3 regions of the Clostridium sediminicola genome follow, and region 3 is predicted to be linked to each of the others. Evidence: riboswitches for the same ligand, from Rfam matches in the RefSeq annotation. Region 3 holds a riboswitch; each other region holds the start of a gene.

Region 1 (6,877 bases), on a different contig from region 3:
ATTTTTTTTCCCCGTTAAATGCTGTTGCATCATCTTTGTAATAAATAATTACATGATCTTTGTCATCTGCCTCAAAAATTTGCTTTGCTTTGCCCTCATATAACATTTTTCTATCCATTTTATAACTCCACCCCTTCACTATTGTCACTAATAAATTTAGCTTTCATATCTATACGATATTGAATTAATTTTTCTTTAAGTTCTGGATATTTGATAGATAACATTTCCACCGCTAACATTCCTGCATTTGAAGAATTGTTAACGCCAACTACTGCTACTGGAATAGGTTTTGGCATTTGAACCATAGATAGAAGAGAATCAAACCCTTGCATTGCCGCATTAATAGGTACACCGATTACTGGTAGTATTGTCTTAGAAGCAATAACTCCTGGAAGATGTGCTGCGAGTCCTGCTCCTGCTATAATACATTCAAATCCATCATCTTCAATTTTCTTAAGCACTTCAGATAGTTTTTCTGGAATTCTGTGAGCTGATAAAATATATGCTTTATATTCTATTGAGAATTCCTTAAGAATTTGTGCTGCCCCTTTCATTTTTTCAATGTCTGATCTACTTCCAAAAATAATAGCTACTTTCATAATAAACCTCCCGTTTTTTATATTTATTTTTTAAATTTTTCAATTGTATAATCATTTTAAAGTCCACCATTTGGAAAATTAATGGTGGATTTTTAATGTAAAATATATTTTTAGGGGAAATATATTTTAGTTAACTAAAGTTAATCATCGTTTGTATTAATACTAACATTGGCATATACAAAAGTCAATATATTAATTAATATTTCAAACTTATAATTCGTACGTAGTGAATTATTACATCTGTTTTTTGTGTGTTTTGTACGTACCGTATCGAACTATACGCATTTTTGTTTTAATTTTTTTGTTGTCTTTAAAACTTATCATCGTACTAATATGGATTAAAATATATCTTTTTTTGAAAATAAAACAAGAGTACCATTTAATAGGTACTCTCGTTATTATATACTCATATTTGAATTATTATTTATTCAACTACTTTTTTATTTTTCTTCTTAAAGTAATTTATTTTCATTTAAATTATCAAAGTAAGTCTTTGTTTCAGCAATTATAACTCCACTAAGACCTATTAAAGCAATTAAGTTTGGAATTGCCATTAACCCATTAACTATATCTGCTATTGTCCAAATCATATCTAGTTTTAAAAATGCTCCTATTGCAACTAAAGCAATAAAAATAACTCTGTATGGTGCAATTCCTTTTATTCCTACTAAATATTCTATACATCTTTCACCATAATAGTTCCATCCAAGTATTGTAGTGAAAGCGAAAAATATCAAACCAATAGTAACAATTAATTGCCCTATAACCGCCACTGGAAGGCTATTTGAAAATGCCGAATTTGTCATTGCAGCACCACTAAATTCTGAACTCCAAGCCCCAGTTAAGATCAATACAAATCCTGTCATTGTACATATTATTATTGTATCAAAGAATGTTCCTGTCATAGAAATTAATCCTTGTCTTACACAAGATTTTGTTTTGGCTGCTGCCGCCGCAATAGGTGCAGAACCTAAACCAGATTCATTAGAGAATACTCCTCTTGCAACACCACTTTGAATTGCAATCATGACAGTTGCACCTGTAAAACCACCTGTTGCTGCAGTTTTTGTAAATGCACTTTTAACAATTAAAGCAAAAGTGGCAGGTACTAATTTTATATTTAATATAAGAATTATTAAAGCCCCAATAACATAGAAAACAGCCATAAAAGGTACTGTTTTTTCAGCTACTGCTGCAATATTCTTTATACCACCAATAGTTACTAAAGCTACTAAAATCGTAAGTACTATTGCTGTTACGTAGATTGGTAACTTGAAAGTAATACTTACAGCTTCAGTAATAGCATTTACTTGTGTAAAAGTTCCTATACCAAAGAAAGCAACACCTACACCGAAAATAGCAAACATTTTTGCTAAAAATTTATTTCCAAGACCTTTTTCAATATAGTACATAGGTCCACCTGACATCTGACCATTTTCATCCACTGTTCTATACTTAACAGCTAGTAATGACTCGGCATATTTAGTTGCCATACCAAAGAAAGCTGCTATCCACATCCAAAATAGTGCACCTGGTCCTCCTACTTTAATGGCAGTTGCTACACCTACAATATTTCCTGTACCAATTGTTGCCGATAAAGCAGTACATAAAGCTGCAAATGAGGATACATCTCCCTCTACATTATCATCACTTTCTTTTGTAAATAAATACTTTAAAGCTAATGGAAGTTTTTTTACTTGAAGTAATCCTAACCTAATAGTAAGATAAATTCCAGTTCCAACAAGTAAAATTAGAAGCGGTGGTCCCCAAACAAAACTATCAATTTTTTCAAGAACACCCATAAGATTTGACATAAAATTTGACATAAAAATTCCCCCTTAAGTCTTTTGTTTTTAACTAAGAGGAGATTAAATTATACAACTCAATCCCCTGTCCTTTTACCTGAGAGTTTCAATAGTATAGAACTATTTTGCTCCTTCGGTGACTGTAAACCAGTTCTCTCCAAGGGCTCGTCCAATAACGGTCCTGCCAATTAAGGCACCTGAAAGCATAACATCTTCGGTAGATGGTTTCCCATCACTCTCCCGTAATCTTCATCCGAACACAATATTCAATTAACTTAGTTACTTAATATGCATAATTATAATAAGAATTTTATAATTTTGCAAGTAAAAATAACAAGCTCAGAATATTCTAATTATTCCACTTATAATAATCAAAATCATATACTTCATCTTACTTTTAATGGATTAACCATATAAGCTTAATAAAAGAGTTCACGATTGAAATAAAAAACGAAATAAATCAGTGACAAGTTAATGATGATTGAACATTGAGCTTTTGCTACGCATAAGGAATCATTTTATTCTTTATTAATTAAAAGCTTTCGCTTGCGAAAGGTATCCATAACTTGTCACTATAAATTGCGAACTTGTTCGCAATTTATAAAAAAAGTGCCCTTCGGAATATCCTCAGGACAATTATATTATGAAAAATAAATTAAGGGCATAAATAATCCAAAGTATCATTTATCACTTTGTTTGATATTGTAACATATTCTTAACTATTTGTATAGTTTTTAAGACTTTTTATTATTAATTTATCAATATCTTCACCTTTTAATTATCCATTTGTTAATAACATGTTTATGTTTTCTACAAATCGATATCTATGTTTTTAGTTTTACATTTTTGATAAATGTAGATAATTTTTATAATTTATAGTAAAATATTTATGATTATTGTTTCGTTTTTTATAAGATACTTTTTCTCAATAAAGATCTTTAACTAATCCTGTATGAGGTGTTCTTATGGATATTAATACTTTTAATTATTTCAAAAGTTGGTTTTCACGTTATGTAGAATCATTTTATTGTGAAGATGAATTTATAAATGAAAATATTACTTTAAAGCTTAATCATACTATACGCGTAGTCGAAAATTCTAAAATCATTTCCCAGTTTTTAAAACTAACAAAAGAACAAAGTTTAACGGCCGAAGTTACAGCACTTTTTCACGATATAGGCAGATTTGAGCAATTTAAAACATATAAAACTTTTAACGATAAAATATCAGAGGATCATGCTTCTTTAGGTATAAGCATCCTAAATAATTATGGAATTTTAAATACTCTAGATAATAAAGAAAAAAATATTATACTTTTTGCAGTATATCATCATAACAAATTTTCTATACCAAAAATTAATAATATAAACAAAGAAATGATATGTAAAATAACTCGAGATGCAGACAAACTAGATATACTAAAAATAGTAACTGACTATTATGCTACTAGGTTCACAAATTCTAATCCAGCTATTGAACATAACCTAGTAGAAAGTAATAATTATTCTTCCAAAATTGTTGAAGATATATTTAAATGTCAAAACTCCAAATTAGAATATATTGAAACTTCAAATGATTGTCGTTTAATGAAACTCACATGGATTTTTGATATATATTTTCCTAAAACACTTTTGTTAATTAAAGAAAGAAATTTTATTCAAAAAACAATGGAAGCTCTTCCCAAAACAGATGAAATGGACTCAATTCAAAAACATCTTTTAAATTATATCGACAAAAAAACTATCAGTTAATGATAGTTTTTTTATCGATATTAAATTTATATTTAATATAAATATTGTACTTGAAATAAAATTCGAACTAGTTGACGGTTAACAGTAAAGGACACCTTTCACTAAAGTGAAAGTTTTAAATTAAAATTTGTTTACTTTTCCGTTAGCAAAAGTACCTTATACCAATTAGCTAAGCTAATTAAGGCTTAGCTAAAGATTTTCTCCAAGAAAATCATCCTTTACTGTCAACTATAAATTATAATACTTTAAAAACCTTATCATACTCTAAAGTACAATTCCCTGTGGTTTCAATATCAGCACAGAAATCACTTTCTATGTATAAATAATTACCATTCTTTTCAATAATCTTTCTAACAACTGTATCATCTTCACTGGTTTCATATGTGTGAACAACATTGTAATCACTATAAATAGGTTTTTCAACTTCTTGTGAGTTTACTGTTTCGCTTATAAGTTCAAGATTAGCTTTTCCTTCACTTATAGCGTTTATGATGTCTTGAAGTTTTTTCATAATTACACCTCGTTATTAAATAGATAAACTGTTTCAACTATGAATTTAGTTTTTAAGTTATCTATCATAAATAAATGTTCCTATTTATATTATGTACAAATAAAATTTAAAAATACTACTTAAACTGCACTTAAATTTCTTATAAGATCCATTGCAATTACTTTTAATTCCTTTTCTTCATTTATATTTCCTTCGTATAAATGTGGAATAGAATCTTTATTACATAGTCTATTGATTATTTTTAAATTTGCCTTAAACTCTTCTCTTAAAATTATTGTTCTTTCATTAAGTTTTTTTATGTATTCACGATTTTCGCTAAATTCTTTTGTATATCTCCCAACCAAAGTCGCTCCTTCCATTTCACAAATAAGCTCAATATATTTTCCAGCTGAAACTATTAATTCTTCTACAATATCAATACAATCATCGTCTTCTGAAGAAATCAACGCACTTACTAATTCTTTTATTGTGCATAATTGCATAATATCACCTCTTTGTATATTCTATGTTATCTATCTTTTTATAAAATACATATAATTCGGTTATTCCACAAAAGGTAATTCAGTTGAACTTCAACCACAATATATAGCGTCAGAACGCACCAATCCGTGGTAGATATTGTGGTTGATTTTAGTTCAACTTACTTTTTGTGGCTTAACCATAACACTTTATTTTGATAGAGATATATCCTCTACTATAAATGAAAACTTTATTACATTAGCAATGTATTGCTTGAATATATTCTCCTCTTTAGTATTGTCGTAAATATCGATAATTTTTATTTTACTCAAACATATCCATCTATTTTCATTGTATTCAATAATTTCACTATTAAATTTATCAATCAATATTTCTTTTCTTTCATTTTTCCTTGTTTTATCTGATTTTAAACCCCTATACAAACGAGCTAAGGAACCTTGTCCACCAAATCTACTAATATTTTTTACAATATATATATATTCATCATCTATTAAGTTTTGAGATAAATCTAATCCAAAAAAATGACTCCCAAAAGTTTTGCATCCTACACAAAAATGTACTCCGGGTAACCTTGATTTTGTTTTCCAATTTCCGATATTATAATATAGTTCTTCTTTCTTTCCTTTTATGTCCAAAACTTTACTATCATCATTTTGCATAAAATAAACTTCTTGCATATCTTTAAAATGTTCACTCTCATCAGTAGTAGAAACCCCATCTAATTCTAATTTTACATCTAATACTTCACTCCTATATGTAACAGGTTCAATCATCCCGCTATTTAATAATATTTCTTTCAATCTTAATACTTCTTTTTCTCCAATCAAACTATACCCCATTTAATCTCCTCCCAAAAGTACTTTCAAATATTATTTTCTATGGTAATTTTTGTATGATTATATAATACCATTAACTCCCATTTTTTTCAATCTTAAATAATTTAAAAAAGGCGAAGAAATTATTATAATTGAATTTCTTCGCCTTAATCATTTAAAAAATATTTTTTAGTTCTTTTATATCATTTATCAATAAGTCAGCTTTCTCTAACTCATCAGTTAATCCAAAACCATATTGGCAACCGATTGTATAAATACTATTCTTTATCCCTGCTTCTAAATCTTGAACTCTATCTCCTATAATAACCATATTACCTTCGTATTTATTCTTAATTTTATTCAGTATTTCGTATTTAGGTATAAAATTAAACCTCTCTGAACATACCATTTCACTAAAATACTCATCTAACCTAAAATATTCATTCACACTATCCATATAGTATTTGCCACAATTACTAATAAAAATCAATTTGTAACTTTTACTTTTTAAATATGAAAGAACCTCTATAGCCCCATCATAGAGCTCTGCTCTTCCTTCATTAATTGCAGTTAACATTTCAGATCCAATGATTTTGCTACAAGCTTTTTTATCTTCTTCGACTAGTTCAGGCATAAACTTTTTCCACATTTCTTTACTACTATAACCAAGCCAATAACTAATTTCATCTTCACTCCAAATTTTAGGCTCTGCAAATTTATTCTCTACTAAATATTTATATGCCATTCTAAAAGCAGGTGCATATATTTTTATACTATCATGCACCGTACCATCAAAATCAAAGAATATTGTTTTAATATTTTCCAATTTATTCACATTTTTATTTACTTTAGAATTCATTTAACAAGTTTGCCATTTCAATAAAAGTAACAGCTGCGTCAAATCCTTTATTACCAG
Region 2 (3,669 bases), on a different contig from region 3:
TCCACCACTTGGAGGAAACCTCTTTGTTGCTGCACAAATATGTGATGCTAGCTTCGAGGATGTAGTTAAGAATGTATGGCCATGGATTATTGCAATGTTGATTGGATTGATATTTATAATATTTATTCCTCAATTATCAATGTGGCTTCCAAGTATGATGAAGTAGTATAGGCAAGAGATATAAAAATTTAAGGTATGGATAGAGTGGTGTTAAAGAAACGGCTGTGCGATTGATATGGTTCGATGTTGTTTCTTTTTCTTAATATAAATAATATAAAACGAGTGATGTATAAAAGCATCGAAACGATGCAAAGAAACATCGAAATTTTCTTGCAATTGAAATATTTTGGTTAGTATCAATATTTAACTAGTATGAAGTAATAGGAATGAAAATGTTATAATTTTCTTAAAATAATGGTAAATACAAAGTTTTTATTAATGAAATCGACAAAAAAAATAAAAAAACATAAATATATTACAAAATATAGCGATTGGCATGGATATTGCTATTAATAAAAACATATTCAGATATATGATAAATCAAAGGAATAAGTTACAAAAAGAAATATGCAAAGATAATATACTGATGTGATTATAGTACGAAAGAATTCAAAATTAAATATAGGTGATTGATGATTATTGGAAATATCTTTGTATAGGTAACCGTAGGAGAAAGAAATAGATGAAGCTGAAATTCTATTTTGAAGCTCTCAGGTTTGGACAATAATTTGACACGCCCCTGGAGAGACCCCTTAAATGTGGGCATCGAAGAAGAAACTCATGTAAATTTATGTATTAGAATTGTGAGGAAGCTTTCAGATAAAAGGACAGGGAGTAAATTAGCATTAGGATATCTATGTTCATTTACCCCCTGTTTTTGTGTTCATAAGAATCAATTTGCTCCCTATACTTATGAGGATTAATTATTCGATATTATAAGAGCAATCTTTTAAATAATATAATATTTTCAAAACAATAAAAATGAATAACATGTAAAAATATATTGAAAAAGGAGGAGTTTTGTTTGGAAACATCGAATGTAGTAAAAACAACTGCTGATAAGAAAAAAATTAAGGCAAATCCAAAGGTTGATTCAAAAAATGAAAAGAATGGAGATGTAAACGTTATGGGAAATAGTACAAATTCAAATAAAGTTTTTTATGGAGATATTAACGAAGTAAACTCTGTGATATGGAGAGATTATAATGATTTTGCATTTTTAGAAGGTAAGAATAAACAAAAATTAGAAGGATATGATGAAAAATATAATGACTTTGTTCACTATATTATTAAAATAACTCACGATATTTGGGAAGAAAAAGGGATTGGAGTTATTTACGATACATATTCAAATAACGTTCATCTTCACCTTAGTTCACAAACAGCTGTTGGAATACAAGGAGTAATAAGTAATACTCTTCAAAATTTACATGCTTTCCCTGATAGAAGATTAATTGGTCAAAATGTTATATTCTCACCATATGATAATGATGGATTACTATCTTCACACAGAATAGTTTCTACAGCAACTAGTTTAGGTGATTCTAGTTTTGGACCAGCAACAGGAAAGAAAATTAATTATAGAACAGTAGTTGATTGTGCGGCATATAAGAATAGAATCTTTGAAGAGTGGTTAGTAAGAGATAATCTTTGGATTGTAAAACAATTAGGACTTGATCCACATGAAGTTGCAAAAAAATTCGCAAAAGCTAGTAAAAACCAAGAGCCAGCACTTCAAAGTAAATTTGGCATTGGAGAATCTATGGAAGGACAATTTTATCCAGAATTGTACAAAGCTAAAGATGATAGCGTAGGAGAAATGGTTCTAGAAATGATAAGTAGTATCTGGAATCGCAAGCTTATAAACAAAGTAAAAGATTTTTATCATGACAATGCATCTCTACACTATATTTGTAATACTGACTTAAATGGATTTGATGAAATTCAAGGAATGTTTATAAGTTTATTCTCATCATTCCCAAATGCAGGAATTGTAGTAGAAAGAGTATCATGTAATCAAAGAGGAAACCAAAATGCATGGGATGTTGCTGTTAGATTGAGAATAAATGGTATTCATGAAGGTTATGGATATTTTGGAGATCCATCAGGCAAGAGAGTTAGCTTTATGATTATGGATCATTATCATATTGTTGATAATAAAGTTAAAGAACAATGGATGACATTTGATGGAATAGATGTACTTCGTCAAATCTATATGGGTGATGAAGAAGAAGCATAAAAAAGTTAGATATACTGTGTGGATATATATTTGTTAAGTATTTTATGAATAAATATTACTGAAACTTAATTTATCCATGTTTAAAATCTTTGACGTCAGGTAATAAAACATGGATAAACTTTTAGTTAAAGTGATTTATTTATATATTTGGCAGGTTTATATATAGATAAACTTTGAAAGCTAAACAAACAGAATATTTTGATATATGTTAGATGAGACTTCTTTGGGGCAATTATATTATTTATTTTATTAAGAGAAGTATGACATTCTATATTTTAAAAGTTTTGTTTGAAGATTTATTATTTAACTAGCTGAAAAGTAAATAACTATTTTTAGGGAGGAATTGTAATGATAAGAAAATCTACAATGGCAAAAGTTTTTGCAACAGTAATGAGTTTGAGTTTACTATTAACTGGTTGTGGTGGAAGCAAGTCTTCAAGTAATGATGGGAAAGATTCTGCAGGTGGAGAACACAAAGAAATAAAATTACGTATTGCTCACTTATCTCCAGAGGAAGAAAGTATTCATCAAGGTTTTGTTAAATTCAAAGAAGTTATTGAAGCAGAAAATGTTGGTGTTACAGTAGAAATTTATCCAGCAGGACAATTAGTAGGTTCTGACCGTGATAGTATTGAGGGAGTTCAATTAGGAGAAATCGATATGGCTTCTGTTGCAGCTATACAATTAGCACCTCATGTTGATCAATTCTATGTATTCAATGCAAACTATTTATTTGATAGTATGGAAGATGCTAAAGTAAAACTTGAAGGACCAGCTGGTGATGCTTTAAGACAAGCTACAATAGATAAAAATAGTGGTATGAGAGTTGCTGCATTCTTTGGTGGCGCTAACCGTGCATTTTGGAATAATGTAAAACCAATAGAAAAAGTTGCTGATTTTAAAGGGATAAAAGTACGTACTCCTGAAAATCCACTTAATGTTAAAGAGTTAGAAACTCTTGGATGTATACCTACACCAATGGCATGGAGTGAAATGTATACTGGTTTACAACAAGGAACTATAGATGGATTAGCTTCTTCAAGAGCACCAATTTTACAACAAGGTATTGTTGAAGTTCTTAAATATGCTACTGATACAAATCATAGTTACTATATGCCTGTATCTTTAATATCTGAAGCTACATACAAGAAATTTGATGAAGCTCAATTAGCTGCATATGAAAAAGCTATTCAAGCTTGTGCTGATACTCAATGGGAATTATCTGTAAAAGATAATGAAGAAGCAATTGCAGAAATGGAAAAACTAGAATCTGAAGGCAAACTTACTTATACTCGTTTAACAGATGAGGAAAGAGAAGAGTTCAAAAAAATATATGTAGATTCTATAGAGTCTATGGTTGCTGAAAAATGTGGACAAGAAATACTTGATACATTCAGAAAATAATTACTACTCAGGGGACACTAATTAGT
Region 3 (6,877 bases):
AAACTTTTACTTACAATTTATTTAAATTTTTCATTTTATAATCTTATTTTTTGTTTTAAAAAATGAGTGATGTAAACACCACCCATTTTTATAATTATTTACTCGATGTTAAAGTAATAAGTTAACAGATTTTATTCAAATACTGTTTGCCCTTCAACTTCGGTTTGTAATGCTTCTAATGATTTTTCAACTATTTTTCTTCTTATTTTCTTCTCCTCAGCTGCATCCAAAGCTGGATTTCCAAGAGGATGTGGAATTGCTACAGCAGGTACAATTCTATTAGCTCCTACTGTTAAAGAGATTGGTACTACTGTACAAATATGTACAACAGGAAGTCCAGCTCTTTCAATTTCTTTTACCATCGTTGCACCGCAACGTGTACAAGTTCCTCAGGTTGAAGTTAATATAACTGCAGTTACACCATCAGCTATTAACTCCTTAGCTATTTCTTCAGAGAATTTTTTTGAACTACTAACAGCAGTTCCATTACCTGTAGTTGAGTAGAAGTATTGATGAAGTTCACCAATAATGCCTTCTCTTTCCATATCTCTTAAAACATCAACAGGAATTACTCTATCTGAATCTTGATTTGCGAAAACTGGATCATATCCACCATGTGCTGTTTCATGTGTTTCGTTAGTTAAATCATTGAATTTAGATATGTCATATTTTCCATATTTTGAAGCACTTGAAGATTCAATACGATCAGGATTACCTTTAGGTACAATACCTCCAGATGTTACAATAGCAATTTTAGCATTTGATAAATCCTTAACTGCAGGATTTGGCATTACTGTATCAAATACAGGCATTGCATATTCAGTAACAAAGTCCTCACCTTTTAATTTTTTAATCATCATGTCAACCGCTCTTTTTGCACCACGATCTTCTCTGAAAATATTTTTTCTAACACCTCTTGGAATATAACCTTCAGCTTTAGGTGACCCAATTTCCTCACCTTTTCCAAGTTTTATGGCAATCTTTGCTAAAGCAGGGGCTGCCTTTCGCATAGAAGCTGCAGAGTTTCCAGTTTCTATAATGTATAGATCTTTCTTATACATATCTGCACCTGGATTTTCAGCATACATAGCTGTTACAACTGGGATATTTAGTTCTTCTTTTACTGCTTTACATATAGTACCGCAAGCTACCCCATAACGACCTGCATTAAAAGCTGGTCCTGCAATAAATAAATCTGGGTTGTATTCTTTTATCATATTAAGAATTTCTTTTTTTGCTTCGTCTAAATTTTCATTGAAATAAGAATCTCCACAGATAACTGTAGCAACAATTTCACCCTCTTCTTTCATAGCATTTTTCAATGCTAAACCAGGGCCTACGATACCTTCTCTTATTTCAGGTTTTATATCTGCTTTTTCTTCTCCACCAATACCAGCAAAGAATTGATTTATATAATGAACTACTCTAATTTTGCTCATAAATTTCCCCCCTTTCTTATATTTACAGGAAAGTTTTTAAAGGTATTTGCAATATTGTTCTCTAATAGAAGACATTTCAGAAATTATATCATCTACATCTAAAACCATTTCCATCATGCCTATTTGCTCTTCGTATACTTCCTCATTTACTGCTTCTTTTACTTCTGGCTCTACTACGTGATAAGTTTTTAGTCCCAACTGGACTCCTGCTAATGAACCTGCGAAAGTAGGGTCTCCGTTTGTAACTGTTTCTGCTGCTAATCCTGCAGCTTCACCTTCTGCTGCACCTAAAAGAACTATCATGTTCTCTGCACCATACTTTTCAGTTAAACTTTTTACCCTATTTTGATTTTCTAGATCCATAGCACCTGCAGCTGTTCAGACAAAGCATTCTGTTGATGAAAAAACTATTTCAGCACCAGTACCTTTGATACATTCAGCTATTGCAGGACCAGGTATACCATCTCTATCGCCAACGATGATTACTTTTGCTCCTTCAAACATACTCATGTTCGATATCCTCCTTATTGTTTAGTTTCTTGTATTTTAATCATAATATTAATTATTTATTCATTAAAACTCTGTTGCCGACATTTTATTAAAGCCTAATTCATTTGTTGCACCTGTAATAACTTGAATCTCAGCTTCAATACTTCCATCTGCTCTTAAACTACCGTCAAAACCACCAGCAATTTTATCTATGTAATCCAACATTCCAATAACTCTTTCCATAGGTGGAAGAACTATTACCTCATTGGCATTTCCTCCAGTTACTACTGCATTAGCTTTTGGATCTGAATCAGCTAAAGATTGAGATGCACCATCTCGTCCAGCATATTCATCAGTAACGATTACAGTTTTAACTCCATTATCCTCTATTTTTTTACAATTCATGATTAAATCTGTATCAGGGTTACCAAAACCTTCTTGAGAAACTATAGCTCCATCTAATCCCAAGAATTTACAAAGCTTAGAAGTCCAATCAGAAGATCTTTCTTTATCAGCAAGGTATACTGTTTCATTCGTAATAATTACCCCTACAAAGTTTATATCTTTACCATGTCTTTCATATAAATCATGAATAATTGGATTGTTTAAGTGATGATAAGTAGTATTTTTATCACAAGCTGATACACAGTTACCACTAACAATTGCGCCATCCATAATTTCAGTAGGATAAAGAATTGTTGGAACTATTTTCTTTGCATCTACTCCATATACATAAGTATCATGCATAAGTCCTTGTGTTTGAAGCATATAAACATATCCAACTTTTGGTAGTTCAGGATATTCTTGAATACTTTCAAGTAATGGTTTTGTTTCATAAGATTCTATAATATCAGGTTCTACGTTTAATCCTGCTTCACCTAAATATTTAGCTACCCTAAATCCTGCTTTTCTTGCAGCTGCTTCATATTCATATTGAGATAATCCATCAGCTGGTTCAATTACTAAGCAAACATTATTTAATTTAGAAAAAGGAGTATAATCTGCTCCTGGACCACTCATATCAATAATACCTTCTTGGAATCCTACAATTCTACCACATGTAACTACAGCAGCTCCGCTTAAAACATGAGTTCTACCTTCTCCAACAGTATTAACTTTTCCCATTACTCCTGGAAAAATTGTTCCCTGTCCAGATACCTTAACTCTTGGTTCGATAACATCTTTAACAGGAGTTATTCTAGTTTTCTCACCTGGGTGCGCTAATTCAACTTTTACACTTTTGATAAATTCATCTTCCATAACAAGATCAATTATTTCATTTTCATTTACGTATAATACTCCATTTTCAACTTTAGTAATATCACCAAATTGAACGTCATTAATTTTTATTTTTCCTAATTCCAATAACATCTTGCTCACCTCCCTCAATATTTAAACCCATTCAGGTGAGCTTCTACTCACCTCATGGATAATAACTAACCTAAGTGTTTTTTGATCATAGCATCAATGTTAGATTTTGTTGCATCAGTTTTTGTCAACTCATCAATCTTTTCTCCATCTTTATAAAGAGATATTGTTGGAAGACCTAAAACCTTTTGAGAAATTGCTAATCTTCTAGCTTTTGAAGTATTTAATTTAGTAAATTTCATTTTTCCTTCATATTCCTCAGATAATGCTACAACATCAGGTAATAATGCTTCACATGGCACACATCCATCACCAAAATAATCAACTAAAACTAATCCTTCAGCTTCTAAAACCTCAGCTTGGAAAGTGTTTTTATCTAAAATAATCATATTTTCACCTCCTTAAACTTATTGTTTATATTTTATAAATTCTTATTCAGAATCTTCAACATATCTTTCAGCATTTACTGCTGCAATTGCTCCATCGCCTGCTGCTGTAATTACTTGTCTTAAAGATTTAACTCTGATATCTCCAGCAGCAAATACACCTTCGATATTTGTTTTCATGTCTTGATCTGTAACAATATATCCATGTTCCATTTCAATTTGTCCTTCATATAAACTACTAATAGGAGTGTATCCAATGAAAACAAATACTCCGAATATTCCGTCATCTTCATCAGCAAAGTACTCATTAGTTTCACCAGTTACAGTATTTTTAAATACAACTGATTCTACTATTCCATCTCCTTTAATTTCTTCAATTACTGCATTCCACATGAAGTTCATCTTATCATTTCTAAATGCTTTCTCTTGAATAGATTTAGCAGCTCTTAACTGGTCTCTTCTATGAACTATAGTAACTTTTCTTGCAAATTTTGTTAAATACAATGCTTCTTCAACAGCAGAGTCCCCTCCACCAACTACAAATACTTCTAATCCAGCGAAGAAATCCGCATCACAAGTTGCACAATAAGAAACACCTTTACCTGTAAACTCTTTTTCTCCTGGACAACCAATTAACTTTGGTTCTGCACCAGTAGCAATTATTACAGATTTTGCACGATACTCTCCTTTTTCGCATTTAATAACTTTAATTTTTCCTTCAAGCTGAACTTCAACAATATTATCACTTATTCTTTCAGCGCCAAATTGTTCAGTTTGATCTACCATTCTAGCTACTAAACTTGGACCACTTTCCTCTGGCATAGCACCCGGATAGTTTGCTATCTCATGAGTTATTACAATTTGTCCACCTGGACTATCTTTTTCTAAAATCAAAGTTTTCATTCTTGCTCTTGCAGCATAAAGTCCTGCTGCTAATCCAGCTGGTCCTGCTCCTAATATTACTACATCATATAAATTTTCCATTTTTACCCTCCTGCATGATAAATTGCTATCTTCCACCTAAAACTTTCCCAGTCATTTATACTCTTAAAATTGAATCATACTCTCTACCGCACCTTTAATGAGAGAATAATCTATCAATTGAAAATCTTCAAGAATTCCTTTAGTCCATTCAGGTGATTTTTTTATATTTAAAAATTTCTTTGTTACATCAATACTACCTTCAATAATCTGAAGTGATTTCATATCAAGTTTCCCTTTATTTTTTGATATCAAAACAGATTTATAAGGTGTCTCATTAGGTTTAACACTTCCTGAAAGAGGATGAGTTAAAATTTCATGTCCTTCATGTATTCTATTTCTTACATCCGATAGAACATCCAAGTAACTATTATCTTTCAAAAAAATTATTTCCATTTTTTCTTTATACTTCTCAGCTACCATAGGATTGTTTGTTATTAGTATGCTATTCAACTCACTCACCTCAAGATATTAATTATTACATTAATTATTTTTCATAATTTTCTGTCATATAACCCTAATTTTAAAAAATAAAAAAGAGAAGCATAGCAAACAAAGCTTGCCATACTTCTCTGTATTTAACCTGAGAGTTTCTTCTAATATTTAGAATTGCCCCTTTGGTGTCTATGAAAAAAATCATAAACTTTCCAGAGTTCTGTCAAAATACGGTCCTTTTTACCTGAGAATTTCGCTCTAAGTCAGACATTTCTTAAAACTTTTTCCTTCGGCGATCCAATTGGATTCTCTCCCGCATTCGTCAATCAGAATTATATTATGTTATCGTTTAAATTTCATTGATTATGTTTACATTATATCATTTTATTTAATATTTACCTTAACAAAACAGACATTATTTAGTATTATTAAGACATTTATTTTAGTTTTTTTAACAACTCACTTTATTTTTTATGAGGTATTAAAAAACACTTTAAATAGATTTATTTCCATTGAAAGTGTTAAGTTTAAAAATTGGCGGGAATATGTGGGAATCGAACCCACCCAGGACGCTACTAACGCCCCAACACGGTTTTGAAGACCGGCAGGCACACCAGCACCTATCTACTCCCTTAAAACATTTATTATGATATAACACTTTTCGATATTTGTCAACAAAAAACTTTGAGTAAAATTTCTTTACTCAGAGTTTTTTTGCTAAATTAGCGTTCTTTCATTTCCATTTCTTTTAGTTATCTTCATTTGGTCCAAATGTTCTAAAAATGTCACAGCATATTGTCTTGAAGTGTCAAGCGCTTGTCTTGCATCAGATATTGAAAGTTTACCATTTTCATCTAAAAAATCTATCAAAACATTCTTACCTAATTCATAATTTTCTTTATATAAAGCTAAATCTTGTGAAATTCTTATTAACTCCTCATTCTTTATTAATAATTCATATAAGCTCTTATACTCAAGTGCATTGTTTTTTCCTTCAGTTAATGATTTTAATTTTGGTGGAGAAAATTTAGCTTCTCTGAAAACTTTCAGAATATCATTTTTAATTAATTCTTGTTCAATAGTCAGTTTTATTTCGAATTCCTTTTTGCATATATAATTTCCTTTTATTTCAAATTCCTCGCTATTATTAAGTATTTTTAATACTTCTACATACATTTTATTTTTAAGAGTTTTCCTGAATACTTTAGTTTTCAATTCTTCTCTGGAAATTCCAACTTCTAAAGGCGATTTTTCATGAAAATCCTCTAATATTTTATTTATTTCAAGTCTCAAATCTTTAATATATTTTTTATGAATATAATTTACCTTACCACTTTGAGTCAACGCAAATATAACTGACTTATTTTGAAGTTCAGATAATATTTCAGCAATATTATCCACTTTTTTACCAGAAGCTTTGATTATATCTTCTTTACTAGGAAAGGTTGAACTAATTTTTTCAATTGTATGCGCAATAATCTCATCAATACTTCCTTCAGTTTTTATTTCTAGATTTTCTATATAATTCTCATCGAAACGTTTTGCTTTTTCCCCATTTGGCTCAATTATTATTCCTCCACCAATTGTATACATAGGTGAGTAGTTTCTTATTATAAATCTATCTCCTCTTTGAAGAGCCGACATATCCTCTAACCTAATTTGCACAAAACCAGATTCACCAGCTTTAATAATTTCTTTATCTAGTAAGATAATTCTTCCCATTATCTCAGATGTCCCTGAATAAAATCTTATTCTCTGCCTATTTTCCAAATCATTTTT

What was found. A riboswitch is a leader RNA that binds a small molecule or an ion and turns the genes downstream of it on or off. The one in region 3 is predicted to bind glycine.
Region 1: it holds a riboswitch for glycine, as region 3 does, so the genes downstream of both, ACQ3F0_RS13145 (alanine/glycine:cation symporter family protein) here and ACQ3F0_RS03690 (GrdX family protein) in region 3, are expected to answer to the same signal.
Region 2: it holds a riboswitch for glycine, as region 3 does, so the genes downstream of both, ACQ3F0_RS26590 (ester cyclase) here and ACQ3F0_RS03690 (GrdX family protein) in region 3, are expected to answer to the same signal.

What each region holds. Positions count from the first base shown of each region.
Region 1 is NZ_BAABMF010000007.1:71,284-78,160, forward strand. It holds gene purC (phosphoribosylaminoimidazolesuccinocarboxamide synthase) at 1-118, opposite strand, end outside; gene purE (5-(carboxyamino)imidazole ribonucleotide mutase) at 120-599, opposite strand; gene ACQ3F0_RS13145 (alanine/glycine:cation symporter family protein) at 1,052-2,413, opposite strand; glycine riboswitch at 2,480-2,575, opposite strand; gene ACQ3F0_RS13150 (HD domain-containing protein) at 3,370-4,155, shown strand; gene ACQ3F0_RS13155 (hypothetical protein) at 4,391-4,666, opposite strand; gene ACQ3F0_RS13160 (DUF3232 domain-containing protein) at 4,786-5,148, opposite strand; gene ACQ3F0_RS13165 (hypothetical protein) at 5,335-5,985, opposite strand; gene ACQ3F0_RS13170 (HAD family hydrolase) at 6,137-6,820, opposite strand; gene ribH (6,7-dimethyl-8-ribityllumazine synthase) at 6,810-6,877, opposite strand, start outside.
Region 2 is NZ_BAABMF010000050.1:20-3,688, forward strand. It holds partial or broken gene ACQ3F0_RS26585 (TRAP transporter large permease subunit) at 1-166, shown strand, start outside; glycine riboswitch at 730-841, shown strand; gene ACQ3F0_RS26590 (ester cyclase) at 1,025-2,239, shown strand; gene ACQ3F0_RS26595 (TRAP transporter substrate-binding protein) at 2,588-3,643, shown strand.
Region 3 is NZ_BAABMF010000001.1:741,464-748,340, forward strand. It holds gene grdB (glycine reductase complex selenoprotein B) at 132-1,439, opposite strand; gene grdA (glycine/sarcosine/betaine reductase complex selenoprotein A) at 1,476-1,949, opposite strand; gene ACQ3F0_RS03675 (glycine/sarcosine/betaine reductase component B subunit) at 2,013-3,299, opposite strand; gene trxA (thioredoxin TrxA) at 3,365-3,685, opposite strand; gene trxB (thioredoxin-disulfide reductase) at 3,728-4,666, opposite strand; gene ACQ3F0_RS03690 (GrdX family protein) at 4,730-5,116, opposite strand; glycine riboswitch at 5,320-5,424, opposite strand; tRNA gene ACQ3F0_RS03695 (tRNA-Sec) at 5,634-5,730, opposite strand; gene selB (selenocysteine-specific translation elongation factor) at 5,816-6,877, opposite strand, start outside.